Regions from separate parts of the Streptomyces venetus genome, predicted to be linked through region 1. Evidence: riboswitches for the same ligand, from Rfam matches in the RefSeq annotation. Region 1 holds a riboswitch; the other holds the start of a gene.
The links. A riboswitch is a leader RNA that binds a small molecule or an ion and turns the genes downstream of it on or off. The one in region 1 is predicted to bind ZMP and ZTP.

Region 1 (7,300 bases):
AGCGGCTCGCGCACGGACAGCGAGTGGTAGCGGACGGCGGTGAAGTGCTGCGGCAGGCCGTGGAACAGGTCCTGTCCGTCGTGCCGGATCGTGGACAGATGCCCGTGGCGCGGCTCCGGAGCGGGCTCCACCATCCCACGCTCCCCGAGCGCGATGCCCTGATGGCCGAGACACACGCCGAGCACGGGCAGCGGGGACGACGCGAGCAGCCTGGTCCCGATGCCGAAGTCACGGGCGTCGGCCGGGTGCCCGGGGCCGGGGGACACCACGAGGTTGTCGAAGCCCCGGAGGTCCGGCAGTTCACCGGCGGGGGTGTCGTTGCGGACCACCACCGGCTCCTCGCCGTTCACTTCGGCGATCAACTGGAACAGGTTGTACGTGTACGAGTCGTAATTGTCGATGAGCAGGGTCTTCACCCGCCCACCTCCCTCTGTTCGTTCGCGGGCCTAGGTGGCCCGGCGTTTGTGCCGCCCGCGCAGCGCCTGGAGCGACGGGTACAGCCATTTCCGGAAGAAACGCTGGAGCCGAGGCATGAGAATCCAGGTGACAAGGGCTGTCACACACAGACACAACAGGAGCGTGCGAATCAGGGCGTTGAGGTCACCGAGATAGGGAAGCACCGTCAGATTGAACAGGAGCACCGGCGGAAATACCGCGCTCATATTCACGAACCACAGTTTCCATTTCGACGGCGGAGCCGGCGGCTTGGGAGTCAGCGTCTGCGCGTCGAACCAGGCCCGGGCGCCCGGCACCCTCCTGCGCTCCGCCTCCCGGGCGACGCCCTCCAGCCGGGCGTCCCACTGTGCCCGGGAGGGCGATTGCTCCCAGGCCAGAGCCGAACCCTCGCTGGCGAAGCGATAGACGACATGCCACTCCGCCTCTCCGTCGACAAGTACCCCACCCCCCAGGAACCCCGGCTGCCGCGCGGTCGCGCCCAGCATGGCCCACCCCCAGGAGTGGAAGTCGGCCGCACGGCCCGGCAGCACGCGATAGGCCACGGTGACCGTGACGGGATTACTGGCCACGCCGTCCCTTACGGAAAGCGCTCCCTGCGCGTTCAAGATTCAACAAACAATTTTCCGGCTGCTCGCGGACTGTCCAGATGATTGGAGACTTTCGGCAGATGGGAAAGCCCTTCCGATCACTGCGGCGGCACCGCCCCCGGGGCTGGGGTGGTCACCGACCCGCGCTGGAGGGCGAGGTCGGCAACAGGAACGAGGCGGGCGCCAGCCCGTCGATGAGCCGCACCGCCGATCGGCACCGGCACCGGCACTGGCACCAAGGGCGCACACCATTCCAAAAATCACAAAACGACGGCAGGGGAGGGGATCCCGGGCGGGGGGCCGTGCGCGACCGCTCACACCGCTCTCTAGGCTGACCGCTCGGCAGTACATGACGGGGACACGACGGGGAGACACGGACATGGCGGAAACACGGCGACGACTGCGCTCGAGCACGGTGGTGCTGGGCGGCATGGGGGTCCTCGCGGCGGCCCTGTCCGCCTGCGGCTCCGACCCGGACCGCCGCTGTGTCGACCGGGACAGCTACGACTACATCAACGGCTACAAGATCGTCGCCGACAAGAACTGCGCGTCGGGCAGCTCCTCCTCGGGCAAGGGCCGCAAGAAGACCGGCAAGACCAAGGGCACGGACGCCGACTGGTACTACGACGCCGACGTCAGCAGCGGCTACGCCGACAACGGCACCTTCAGCCGCAGCGAGGCCGTCGACCGGGGCGGCTTCGGCTGCTCGGGCTCCGGCAGCGGCGGCGGCTGACCGGGACGCACGCAGATGGAACGCCGCACCATCGAACCCCGCCCCGACTGGCAGCCGACCGTCGAGGAACAGGGCCTGATCTACCCCCTCACCCGCTACCCCGACGACTCCCTGCGCCCCTACTGGGACGAGAGCGCCTACTACGTCTTCACCCTCCCGGAGGTCGAGGCACTGGAGGAGGTGGTCGAGGAACTCCACCGCATGTGCCTGGCGGCGGCCGAACACATCGTCGCCGAGGACCGTTTCGCGGACCTCGGCATCACCGATCCCCGGGTGGCCCGGGCGGTCGCCGAGGCCTGGCGCCGCCGCGCCGAACTCCCCTCCGTCTACGGCCGCTTCGACCTCCGCTACGACGGCACCGGCCCGGCCAAGCTCCTGGAGTACAACGCCGACACCCCCACCTCACTGGTGGAGGCGGCGTCCCCCCAGTGGTTCTGGATGGAGGACCGCTTCCCCGGCGCCGACCAGTGGAACTCCCTCCACGAGCGCCTCCTGGCCGCCTGGCGGAAACAGGCCGCCCTCCTCCCGCCCGGCAGCCCCCTGTACTTCGCGTACTCCTCCGCCGACGAGCTCGGTGAGGACATGATGACGGTCGCCTACCTCAAGGAGACGGCCGAGCAGGCGGGCCTGGCGACCGACTGGATCGCCATGGAGGAGATCGGCTGGGACCGCCTCTCCGGCCGCTTCGTCGACAACCGCCTCCGCTTCATCCGCAGCATCTTCAAGCTCTACCCGTGGGAGTGGCTCACCACCGACCGTTTCGCGGACCACGTCCTCGACACCCTCGACAACGGCGGCGGCACGGGCTCCACCCTGTGGATAGAACCGGCCTGGAAGATGCTCCTCAGCAACAAGGCCCTCCTGGCGATCCTCTGGGAGCTGTATCCCGGCCACCCGAACCTCCTCCCCGCGTACCTGGACGGCCCCCGAGACCTGCCCGCCACGGGCTGGGTCGCCAAGCCCCTCCTCGGCCGCGAGGGCGCGGGCGTCACGATCCACGAGCCCGGCACGGCCCCCGCCCTGCGCGACGAACCCTGCTGCTACCAGCAGCTCGCCCCCCTCCCCGACTTCGACGGCAACCGGGTCGTCCTGGGCGCCTGGGTGGTGGAGAACGAGTCGGCGGGCCTGGGCATCCGGGAGTCCTCAGGCTTGATCACGGACGAGTACGCCCGCTTCCTGCCCCACGTGATCCTCTAGACAGGGTGCGGGGGTCTCGCCCTTGAGGGGCGCGGGGAACTGCGCGATCAACCACAATGCACCCGCACCCGGCACCGACGAGCAACCCGGCAGACGCTCCCCGCCCACCCCACCCGGTAGGCTGACCACCGGGCCGTGACTGGCGCGCTGGGATGGGACCAACCATCGGGGAGCGGCCCGAGCAGACAGAGCCGTGCGCCTGGGCCGTACCGTGAACGCTGAACACAACGTCCGGAGGTCCCATCCATGTCAGCCGAGCCCCTCTCCACCGCTTCCACCGCCTACCGCGCCGCCCTCGACGTCATCCGCGCCGTCGAACCCCGTGTAGCGGACGCCATCGGCCAGGAGGTCGCCGACCAGCGCGAGATGCTCAAGCTGATCGCCTCCGAGAACTACGCCTCCCCGGCCACGCTCCTGACGATGGGCAACTGGTTCAGCGACAAGTACGCCGAGGGCACCATCGGCCGCCGCTTCTACGCCGGCTGCCGCAACGTCGACACCGTCGAGTCCCTCGCCGCCGAGCACGCCAAGGAGCTCTTCGGCGCCCGTCACGCCTACGTCCAGCCGCACTCCGGCATCGACGCCAACCTCGTCGCCTTCTGGGCCGTCCTCGGCGCCCGTGTCGAGGTGCCCTTCCTGGAGAAGACCGGCGTCCGCCAGATCAACGACCTGACCGAGGCCGACTGGGCCGAGCTGCGCCAGGCCTTCGGCAACCAGCGGATGCTCGGCATGTCCCTGGACGCCGGCGGCCACCTCACCCACGGCTTCCGCCCGAACATCTCCGGCAAGATGTTCGACCAGCGCTCCTACGGCACGGACCCGGCCACCGGCCTCATCGACTACGAGGCCCTGCGCGCCCAGGCCCGCGAGTTCAAGCCCCTGATCATCGTCGCGGGCTACTCGGCCTACCCCCGCCTGGTGAACTTCCGGATCATGCGCGAGATCGCCGACGAGGTCGGCGCGACGCTCATGGTCGACATGGCCCACTTCGCCGGCCTGGTCGCGGGCAAGGTGCTCACCGGCGACTTCGACCCGGTCCCGCACGCCCAGATCGTGACGACGACCACCCACAAGTCGCTGCGCGGCCCCCGCGGCGGCATGGTCCTGTGCGACGACTCGCTGAAGGATCAGGTCGACCGGGGCTGCCCGATGGTCCTCGGCGGTCCGCTGCCGCACGTCATGGCCGCCAAGGCGGTCGCCCTCGCGGAGGCCCGCCAGGAGTCCTTCCGCGACTACGCCCAGCGCATCGTCGACAACTCCCGCGCTCTCGCCGAGGGCCTGATGCGCCGCGGCGCGACGCTGGTGACGGGCGGCACGGACAACCACCTGAACCTGATCGACGTCGCCTCCTCCTACGGCCTCACCGGCCGCCAGGCCGAGGCCGCCCTGCTCGACTCGGGCATCGTCACCAACCGCAACGCGATCCCCGCCGACCCGAACGGCGCCTGGTACACCTCCGGCATCCGCATCGGCACCCCGGCCCTGACCACCCGTGGTCTCGGCACGGCGGAGATGGACGAGGTGGCCGGTCTGATCGACCGTGTCCTCACCGCGGCGGAGGCGGGCACGACCAAGTCGGGCGCCCCCTCCAAGGCGTCCCACGTCCTCGACGCGAAGATCGCCGACGAGATCTCGCACCGCGCGACCGACCTCGTGGCCGGTTTCCCGCTGTACCCGGAGATCGACCTGGGCTGATGCCCACGGCTCGTCATTCGTCCAGGTCGATCAGCACCTGACGCGGCCCCTCCCGTGGCGGTCCGGCTTCCCGCCGGGCCGCCACGCGGCGTGTCAGCAGCGTGCCGCCGACGCCGGCCGCGAGCCCCGCCACCAGCCCCACGACCGCCCACCGGACGTCACCCCGCGCCGGACCGGACAGGTCACCCGCGGCAGTCACCGGACCGGACAGGTCACCTTCGGCGGTGCTCCCGCCGGGCCCGCCCGCCACGGCGCCGTCGCCGAGCAGCCGTGCCAGATCCAGCCGCTCGAAGACCGAGCGCGGCGCCCGGTGCCAGCGGATGTCGTCGTCCTCCACGGTGGGACTGGGATCCGAACGCACCCAGGGCGTGCCGTCCCCGGCCACGAACAGCTGGTCCTGACGCTCGACGGCCACGTCCCCGCCCGGCGGCCGGTTCGTACTCGGCCGGCCGCCGACCCCGGACAGCCCCCAGAGCACCGTGAGCCGCACCCGCGGGAAGTCCCCCTCCGCCCAGTCCGCCGGCACCCGCTCCGTCTCCGTGTGCGTGGGCTGCAACAGCTGCCACAGCCGGGCGAAGTCACGCTGGCCCGAGCGCACGGACGCGGTCCGCCCCGTGCCGCCCGCGACGACCATCGCCACGTCGGGAACGTCCCGCCCCCGCGCCGGGAAGCCCACGGCGGTGGTCAGAGCCGCGCCCCCGGCCAGAGCCGCGGCGGTCGTCACCGCCGCACTCCCGGCCAGGGCGGCCACCAGCGCCACCGCGACCACCAGCACACGCCTCACGTGCCGGGCGGCCCAGCCGCGACGGGGACTCACCGGGCGGCCGACCGCGTACGCGGACCAGCGGCTCGACCGGGGCCCCGCCGACCGGCCCACGCGCCCGAGGCCGGCCACGGGCCCGCCGGAGGACGGCCCGGTGCGGCAGCGCCGCACCCTCGCCGCGGTCCTCGGCCCGCCCGGCACCCCCACCTCATGTCCACCGCACCGCGAACCGCGCGCCGCGCTCCTCTCCGACCCGCCCGGGCACCGCGCTCTCTCCACCCGGCCCCGACGCCGTGCTGCCGCCGCCCGGTCCCGATGTCGTGCTGCCGCCGCCCGGTCCCGATGTCGTGCTGCCCCCGCCCGGGTCCCGACGCCGTGCTCCCTCCACCCGGTCCCGACGCCGCGCTCCCCCCACCCGGTCCCGATCCGGCTTTCCGTCCACCCCGCATCGGTCCCCTCCCATCGGCCCCGCCCCGAGCCCGTCCGGGGGCAGCCCTCCCGTGCCTCACCCTTGTTACACCGCCGGGGCCGAACGGGACCCCAGCTGTTTCCGGCCGGTTCCGGACCGGTCCCCGGGACCTGAGAGAATGGTGAACATGGCCTCTGACCGACCCCGCGTGCTCTCCGGAATCCAGCCCACCGCAGGCTCGTTCCACCTCGGCAACTACCTCGGCGCCGTCCGCCAGTGGGTGGCGCTGCAGGAGACGCACGACGCGTTCTACATGGTCGTCGACCTGCACGCGATCACCATCCCGCAGGACCCGAAGGACCTGCGCGCGAACACCCGTCTGGCCGCCGCGCAGCTGCTCGCCGCGGGCCTGGACCCGGACCGCTGCACGCTCTTCGTCCAGAGCCACGTCCCCGAGCACGCCCAGCTCGCCTGGGTCATGAACTGCCTCACCGGCTTCGGCGAGGCGAGCCGTATGACCCAGTTCAAGGACAAGGCCGCCAAGCAGGGCGCCGAGCGCGCCTCCGTCGGCCTGTTCACGTACCCGATCCTCCAGGTCGCGGACATCCTGCTCTACCAGGCCAACGAGGTCCCGGTCGGCGAGGACCAGCGCCAGCACGTCGAGCTCACCCGCGACCTCGCCGAGCGCTTCAACGGCCGTTTCGGCCCGACCTTCACCGTCCCGAAGCCGTACATCCTCAAGGAGACGGCGAAGATCTACGACCTCCAGGACCCGTCGATCAAGATGAGCAAGTCGGCGTCCACGCCGAAGGGCCTCATCAACCTCCTCGACGAGCCGAAGGCCACCGCGAAGAAGGTCAAGAGCGCCGTCACGGACACGGACACCGTGATCCGCTTCGACGCCGCGGAGAAGCCGGGCATCAGCAACCTCCTCGGCATCTACTCGACCCTCACCGGGGAGGGCATCGCCGAGCTGGAGGAGAAGTACGCGGGCAAGGGCTACGGCGCGCTCAAGACGGACCTCGCCGAGATCATGGTCGACTTCGTCACGCCGTTCCGGGAGCGCACCCAGCAGTACCTGGACGACCCGGAGACGCTCGACTCGATCCTGGCCAAGGGCGCCGAGAAGGCACGCGCCGTCGCCGCGGAGACCCTCTCCCAGGCGTACGACAGGGTGGGCTTTCTGCCCGCCAAGCACTGAACCCGCCCCCGCGCACAGCCGTACCACCGGACAGCGCTGTACATCACTTCGGTTGCGCCTGCCCGTAACCGGGTCGTGGTCGTACAGTCGATATCCGGGTGGTCGTATCAGCGGCCCGCTAACTGAAACGACAGGAGACGACGTGGGGACCGTAACGATCGGTGTCTCGATCGCGGTCCCGGAGCCTCACGGCAGCCAGCTCCAGCAGCTGCGCGCGGGCTTCGGCGACGCCGCGGCTCACGGCATCCCCACGCACGTC
Region 2 (7,300 bases), on a different contig from region 1:
GGGGCCCTGTCCGGCGCAGCGGAGACGATCTCGGATGCCTTCCAGAAGTCACGCGACGAGGGTCGGGAGCGTCGGTGACGCCCCCGAGGAGATGCGGCCAAGCGCCGTGATCTGCTCGCCCACCAGCGTGTACGGGACGAAGCCGGAGTGGGCGCTGTGGTCCTGCCGATGCGGTTCGGCAGCGCCTCCCCGAACGGGGAAACGGTGACCACGGTGCTCACCGAGCGTGCGCACCACTTCCGCAGAAGATCCGGCTCGGGGAGATGATCGCCGCCGCCGTGCGGAGCGGTTCCTGGCAGCAGTCGACGACATCCGCCAGGATCACCCGCATCTCGAGCTGCGTGTCAACGGCTCGCGGATATGAGTTACGTGTCGCCGGCCCCGTCCCGGAGGCCGCCGCAGAAGCGTTCCCCGAGCCGGAGGCTGTGGTGATGGGAAAACAGACCGTGTTTCTACGGCGACGTCAATCACGAGGCTCATCTGTTCGACTTGCTGACGCGCTCCCGGATGCTCGGTCTGCTGATTGTGGAACCGCGACCACTCCCCGCAGCTCAAATCAGCCAGCGGCGCAGGATCAGGCCCAGGGAACGGCGGGTGAGCCAGGCGCTGGCCAGGCCGATGGCGGCGCCGGCGGCAACGTCGGTGGGGTAGTGGGAGCCGCTTTGCACCCGCTCGAGGGCGACCATGGCGGTCGGCAGGGCGCACGCCGTGGCGGCGGCCGGCCATGCGGGTGCCGCGGCAGCGGTGAATGCCACCGCGGCCGCGGTGTGCCCGGAGGGGAAGGAGGAGGAGTCGGGGCGGTCGTCGACCTCGTCGTGGGGGAACCATTCTTTCGGTGGCCGAGGCCGGTCGGCCACCTGCTTGCACAGCCCGTTCGAGATCAGCTGTGCGAGAACCAGAGCGGCCAGGCCATTGACTGCCGCCTTACGGCCGCGCCACCCGCCCAGCGACGCCATCGCGGCGGCGGCGCCGCACCACAGCTTGGTGCTCTCAGCAGTTTCCTCCACTGCCGAAAGCACCTTGCCGACGCTGGGCGGGATGCGGAAGGCCACCCTCTGCGTCACCACTCGATCAGCTTCGCGCAATCCCGTCATCAGCCTCATGAACTGCAGGTTTCCCAAGAGCGCCGAGGTAAGCCGCGCGAGGCGGGATCAGCCTCTCCTGGCCTGCCACACCGGCACTTTGCCAACAACCAGCGACAGAAGCTTTTTGGGCTGGTCGGTGGTGCGTGTGGGGACGCGGGGTGTCCGTGTCGGCGACGGGGACCGGTAAGAGGCTGGCATCGATCCGGGTGGCGGACGAGCTCGGCGTGCGGCTGGTGCTGTTTGTGGTGTCCCGGGCCCACCCGTGCGAACGACCCGTGCACCCCGTCGCGGTGACCGCTACTCCCGTCAAGGCCGCCATACGCAGTGAACGTTCCCGCCGCCTCCATCCGCCGAACGCGCTCTCGACTTGCTGGCGACCTTATCCCTGACGATCAGCCACTGCCTGCCGCAGCATCCCAGATCAGAAACACGCACTCATGCCGCGAGCAGTGTGTCCCGTACTCGGTCGATACCGTCGCCGCGGCGGTCAGCGCTCGGGGCACATCCGTCCTCATTCCAGCGCCCCGAGGGCGACGTCCGCCCCGCACTCGGCACTGGTTAAGACGCAGTGCCGGCTAGAGGAGCCCGTGCCCGAGGGCAGGGCCCCGTGGGTGTGTCAGGCCTGCGCCTGGGGGAAGGGGCAGCATCTGTCGACGTCAGGATTCGGCGGCGGACACGTGGCGAGCCAGCTCGCTGGCCAGGCGTCGCATGACCGTGCGGTTGGCGTGCCGCATCGTGTTCCGCACGAGGGGGGCCAGCAGCCGGTCGGCGAGAGGGGCGTGCACCCACGTGTACGTGAACGAGATGTGAGTCCCACCGGTTCGCAGCGGTTCGATGGCGTAGGTGCCGTGAGCCAGTCGCCGACCGGCCGCGCTGACGTTGTGTTCGACGATGCGCCGCGGCGCCTCGGCCTCGATGACCTTGATAGTGACATCGGTCTTCGTGCCGCCCAGCGCAGCGGTGACCGTGGCGCACGATCCGATGCCCCGGGCGGGGCCGCTGTAGCGCCAGTTGGTCAGGTAGTGGTCGGTGAACCGCTCGTGGTGGGCCATGACATCGAGGAAGCCGTAGACCTGCTCGGGAGTCTGAGGCACGTCGATCGACACGGTGACAGGCTTCATGTACCACACGGTACATGCGGCATGTACCGATTGGTACAGTCGTGACGTGGTGACCACGGACGACTCGCATCCCAAGGGCGAGGCTGAGCAAGGCGCGCTTGGGGATCGGCGCGCACAACTGGTGGACGCGGCTGTCGACCACGTCGCGGCACACGGCATCGCGGACCTGAGCCTGCGCGGGCTGGGCGCCGCGATCGGTGTCAGTCACCGCATGCTGATCCACTACTTCGGCTCCAAGGAACAGTTGCTCGTCGAGATCGTCCGGACGTCGGAGCGGCGCCAGCGCGATGTGCTGTCCCGGCTGCGCCTGGAGCCCGGTCTCTCGCCCGCCGATGTCGCGCGGCTGCTGTGGCGGCAACTGACGGACCCTCGGCTGGCCGGTCAGGAACGGCTTTTCTTCGAAATCTGCGGGCACGCGCTGCGCGGCCGTCCCGAGGCCGTCCCGGTCCTCGAAGGCCTTGTGACGGACTGGCTGGAGCCGCTCGTAGCTGCTGAGGTCGGTGCGGGGGCGGAGCCTGACGCGGCCCGGAAGCGGGCCAGGCTGGGACTTGCCACCGTCCGCGGTCTGCTGCTCGACCTGCTCGCTACCGGTGACCGCGCCGGCGTCGACGCGGCGATGGAGGAGTTCCTCCGGCTCTACTACGGCTCGGAGTGACGAGTCACCGATCAGGCAAAGCGGCTGGGCCAGACGTCCCTCGACCTGCTTCGCAGCGTCGATGCCGTGTGTGGCTGCGTCAGGAGTGTTCACGTGATCTGGCGTCATTGCGGAGGGGCGGCCCTTCGCGCGTCGCTTCCACCCGAGGGCGCTGATCGGTGTGTGCATGCTGCGTCTACTACAGTGCAGCGTGGGCCGTGACTGGCGCTGAGGTGGAGCACCACCGGGGAGCGGTCTGACGTGACGTCGATGCCGTGCGCCTGGGCGAGTGGTCAGCAACGCCTGGAGGGCAACGATGTCTCCGATTCAGACGGCCCGGATCATGGACGGCACCAGCCTTGCCAAACGCATCGTCGACGAGGCCGCTGCCAAGGCGGCGGAGATCTCACGGCGCACGGGGACCCGTCCCTGTCTGGCGACGGTGCTGGTAGGAGAGGATCCCGCGTCGGCCACGTACGTCCGCATGAAACGAGCGCGGTGCGCGAAGGCGGGCATTAAGTCCCGGCATATCGGTCTGCCCGCCACCACCACGACCGCCGAACTGATCGACACCCTCGCGGGCCTGTCCAGCGATTCGGAAGTGCACGGCATCCTGCTCCAGCACCCCTGCGGCCCGCACATCGACGAGCGAGCGGCGTTCGAGGCCATCGCTCCGGAGAAGGACGTCGACGGGGTCACGATGCATTCCTTCGCCGCGATGAGCTTCGCGCTGCCGGGCTTCGTGTCCTGCACTCCGGGCGGGATCATGCGGTTGCTGGAAGCGTACGACGTCGAACTCGCAGGCAAGCACGCCGTCGTGGTGGGTCGCAGCGCGATTCTCGGCAAACCGGCGGGGATGCTCCTGCTCGCCGAGGACGCAACGGTGACGTACTGCCACTCCCGGACGACCGACCTGTCGGCGGTCGTCCGGGAAGCGGACGTCGTGGTAGCAGCCGTGGGGCAGCCCCGGCTGATCCGCGGTGAGGACATCAAGCCTGGCGCGGTCGTGATCGACGCCGGCTACAACCCGGGAAACGTCGGCGACGTGGACTACGACACCGCCCTCACCCGAGCTGGTCTGATCACACCGGTTCCCGGTGGCGTCGGGCCGATGACCATTGCCGTCCTGCTCACGCAGACCGTGCAGGCCGCGGCGAACCAGCTCGGAATGCAGCACCAGTGATGGCCTCGCGAGCAGCTCACTGACTTCTGATGGCGCCGTTGAAGGTGAGCCGGTCGACGATGGCGGCGCAGAGACGGGGGCCGCCCAGCCATCTCCCGATCGGATTCGGCGGCCCCTTCGGCATCACCGCCTGCGACGTCCAGACGTTCCCCTTCGAGGCCGGCGACCTGCTGTTCCCCTACACCGACGGCGTCACCGAAGCCCGCAACAGCGAAGGACTCTTCTCCCCCCCTCACCGAACAAGCGCCCAAGTGGACCAAGGACGATCCCGACGAACTACTGCACCATCTCCAGGGCGACCTGCTGGCCCATGTTGTCGTACTGCCAGATCGGCTTGTCGAGCCCTGCGATCGGCAAGGTGACGTAGTCACCGGCGAACACCGCAGCGCCGAAAGGCACGCCATATGCAGGGGAGGGCCTGGGCAGTGATCCGGCCACGATGCCGTAAGCCGCGCCCGCCACTGATCCGTAGGCTCAATGAGCGATGGTGCTCGTGAGCCAGGCGGCATCGTCAGGAAGCCGACGCTGGGTGAAGCCCTCGATCACCCACTTCGCCGCACTGGCGGTCCTGCTCATGCCCGAGGGGCACAAACACCTTGCAACAAGGCGCAGTCCGGCCCGCCCCCCGCGAGAACTAACTTGGTGCCATCACGGCCACCTGATCCGCCGGACAGCGCCTACCCTAGGGCGCCACGGCAGCCGCGGCCCGTTTGATGAGGTCGGCCACTGCATCCGGTTGTGACACGTACACGGAATGGCTGGCCGCGGCCTCGACGGTGGTCGAGCCGGCTCGGCCGGCCATGGTGCGCTGGGCGGGTGGGGGGATCATCTTGTCCTCGGTGGTGAGCATGTACCAGCTCGGTTTGGTGCGCCAGGCGGCCTGAGTGACCTGCTGGCCGAGGGCGTCCACCCCCCAGGGGACCTGCGAGTCGGCCATGAACGCGGCTGGATCGGCGGGCAGGTCGCCGGCGAACGCTGTGTGGAAGCTGTCCCGGTCGAGGAACAGCAAGCCGTCCTTGGGCGGCAGGATCGGCGGTCCGGGCACGTCGGTGGGGAAACCGGAGATGAGCGTGTTGACCGACTCGCCCGCGTCCGGCACGAAGCCCGCGATGTAGACCAGTGCCGCCACGTTCGGGTTGGTGCCTGCTTCGGTGATGACTGCGCCGCCGTAGGAGTGACCGACCAGCACGACCGGGCTGTCCTGAGCGTCGACGATCAACCGCGTTGCGGCGGTGTCTCCCTGCAGCGACAGGGTCGGGTTCTGCACCACGCGGACGCGGTAGCCGTCGCGGGTGAGCAGGTCGTAGACCGGCCGCCAGCCGGACCCGTCCACGAAACCGCCGTGTACCAGAACGATCGCGGGCCTGTCAGCCATGGAACGGTGTCCTTTCGGCGAAGCCGGAGGTGTCGACTCACCAAGCAAATCCCGGCGGGGCAACCACCGCACGCCGAGCCCCGCCAGGGGCAGCCGAAAGATGGACTTCGCCCACGCCTGCCCCGACATCACAGTGGCCCGCCGCCCGGCCCGCCGCGACACCGCCGAAGCCGTCGTCGGCGCCGTCACCCGCTCCCGGCAGTTTCATCCAGTCGGATATGGCTGGCACATTCCCGGGAGACACTTCAGGACGACCCACGCGAGGCTCCGGACGCTGACTCTCGCCGACGACCTGACCATCACTCGCATGGGATACGGCGCTATGCAGCTGGCCGGACCCGGAGTCTTCGGGCCGCCCAAGGACCGTCGCCGCGACGGCCAGGGCGGCGTCATCACCTCGCTCGACCCCACCGATCTCCAGGCCCAGGAACATCGCCGCCGCCGAACTGACCCTGCCCGCCAACTCGATCGCGGAACTCGCTGCCATCGGCCAGTGACCCCGTCCGATCAGGGCTTGGTCGGGCGCTGGCCGGCACTCCTGGTCCGGCTGGCTCGTGCGAGCACAGTCGCTGGCCTCCATAGGGACCACGAGATGTAGGTGCTGCCGGGGTACGGAGAAGTGGGATTCGGTCTTTGAATCCGATCACGATGGCGACGAGGCCGACAGTGATCGTGAGGGCACCCGCGGGCTCGTGGGCTGGCCCTCGACCGCGCCGGCGACCGTCTCGCCGAGCGCGATGATGATGATGGCGAACAGGCCGAAGCGCTCGATGAGCGCGGACGTGATGGTGAGGCCGGGGGAGGGCGCCATCCCGCGGCGCGGTCGCTTGACAGCAAAGTCAAACAGTCGCTTGAGTTCCACTTGTGAGGGTGGACAAGACGGATCTCCGTCGTGAAGCGGGTCAGCGGACCCGGAACGCCTTGCTGCTGGCCACGCTGGAGCGGTTGGCGCAGCGTGGCCAGGAGGGCGTGACGCTGCGGGAGATCACGCAGAGTGCAGGGGCGAATGTCGCCGCGGTGAGCTATCACTTCGGGTCGTTGAAGGGACTGTGTGACGCGGCCATCGAGCACGCGCTGGAGCGGTACCTGGACGCGCAGATCCAGGCCCTCGACGCACTGGCGGGGACTGCCACCCTGAACGAACTGGCCGAGGCGTTCGCGCGGCCGATGATGAACGCGCTCACGGCCGGGGGGCGGGAACTGGCCGTGATGCGGACCGTGGCGCGGGTCGGGATCGATCCGCCCGTGGGGTGGGAACGGCTGACCGGCAAGTTCGAGCAGGCCCGGCGGCATGCCGTGCGCGTGCTGGCGATGAACCTTCCGGAGGTCGGCGAGCAGGAGCTCGTTTTCCGTACGCGCTGCGCGGCCGGCATGTTGAACTGGCTGGCGCTGGCGCCGATCGGGGCCGAACTGGCCGCCGAGTCCGCAGAGAGGGTCGAGCGGATGCTCGTTCCGGTGGTGGCTGGAGCGTTCCGAGGGGGTCCGGCCGGCGCCTGAAGTCGTCGACCAGGCGGAGCGGGGACCTGTCGCGAGGAATTCAAACGATCGCTTGACAAGGGTCCGGCCGCTGCTCACACTTTTAATCAAGTGTTTGATTAGATTCTCGCGGTGGGAGAGAACTATGGCCATCGATGCAGAGGCCGTCGTCCGGGCGGCGTATCACGCCGCCGAGGGCAGCGTCCTGGATGTCCAGGGCTTCGTGGACCTTTTCGCTGAGGACGGTGTGCTGAACAACGTCGTCGCCGGAGAGAGCTACCGCGGTGAGCACCTGGGCGATGTGGTCCTCTTCATGGGCACGCTGGCCCCCGACGTTCACCGTGAGCTCCACCGGTTCCATGTGATGGGCAACGTCGTCGCCGTAGAGCTGACGATCGAGGGCACCTTCACCGGTCCCTTCGAAAC

Region 2: it holds a riboswitch for ZMP and ZTP, as region 1 does, so the genes downstream of both, ABEA82_RS33835 (bifunctional 5,10-methylenetetrahydrofolate dehydrogenase/5,10-methenyltetrahydrofolate cyclohydrolase) here and ABEA82_RS07740 (glycine hydroxymethyltransferase) in region 1, are expected to answer to the same signal.

The regions. Positions count from the first base shown of each region.
Region 1 covers NZ_BAABET010000002.1:616,813-624,112, reverse strand. Annotated here, with positions in the region: gene pabB (aminodeoxychorismate synthase component I) at 1-416, opposite strand, end outside; gene ABEA82_RS07755 (antibiotic biosynthesis monooxygenase) at 447-1,025, opposite strand; gene ABEA82_RS07750 (hypothetical protein) at 1,423-1,776, shown strand; gene ABEA82_RS07745 (glutathionylspermidine synthase family protein) at 1,792-2,973, shown strand; ZMP/ZTP riboswitch at 3,099-3,185, shown strand; gene ABEA82_RS07740 (glycine hydroxymethyltransferase) at 3,220-4,668, shown strand; gene ABEA82_RS07735 (hypothetical protein) at 4,682-5,452, opposite strand; gene trpS (tryptophan--tRNA ligase) at 6,028-7,041, shown strand; gene ABEA82_RS07725 (2'-5' RNA ligase family protein) at 7,184-7,300, shown strand, end outside.
Region 2 covers NZ_BAABET010000013.1:53,507-60,806, reverse strand. Annotated here, with positions in the region: gene ABEA82_RS33860 (gas vesicle structural protein GvpA) at 1-78, shown strand, start outside; gene ABEA82_RS33855 (hypothetical protein) at 148-267, shown strand; gene ABEA82_RS33850 (phosphatase PAP2 family protein) at 552-1,103, opposite strand; gene ABEA82_RS33845 (SRPBCC family protein) at 1,742-2,206, opposite strand; gene ABEA82_RS33840 (TetR/AcrR family transcriptional regulator) at 2,253-2,861, shown strand; ZMP/ZTP riboswitch at 3,049-3,134, shown strand; gene ABEA82_RS33835 (bifunctional 5,10-methylenetetrahydrofolate dehydrogenase/5,10-methenyltetrahydrofolate cyclohydrolase) at 3,157-4,023, shown strand; partial or broken gene ABEA82_RS38770 (serine/threonine-protein phosphatase) at 4,053-4,205, shown strand; gene ABEA82_RS33830 (hypothetical protein) at 4,300-4,422, opposite strand; gene ABEA82_RS33825 (alpha/beta fold hydrolase) at 4,706-5,398, opposite strand; gene ABEA82_RS33820 (hypothetical protein) at 6,042-6,260, opposite strand; gene ABEA82_RS33815 (TetR/AcrR family transcriptional regulator) at 6,269-6,895, shown strand; gene ABEA82_RS33810 (nuclear transport factor 2 family protein) at 7,020-7,300, shown strand, end outside.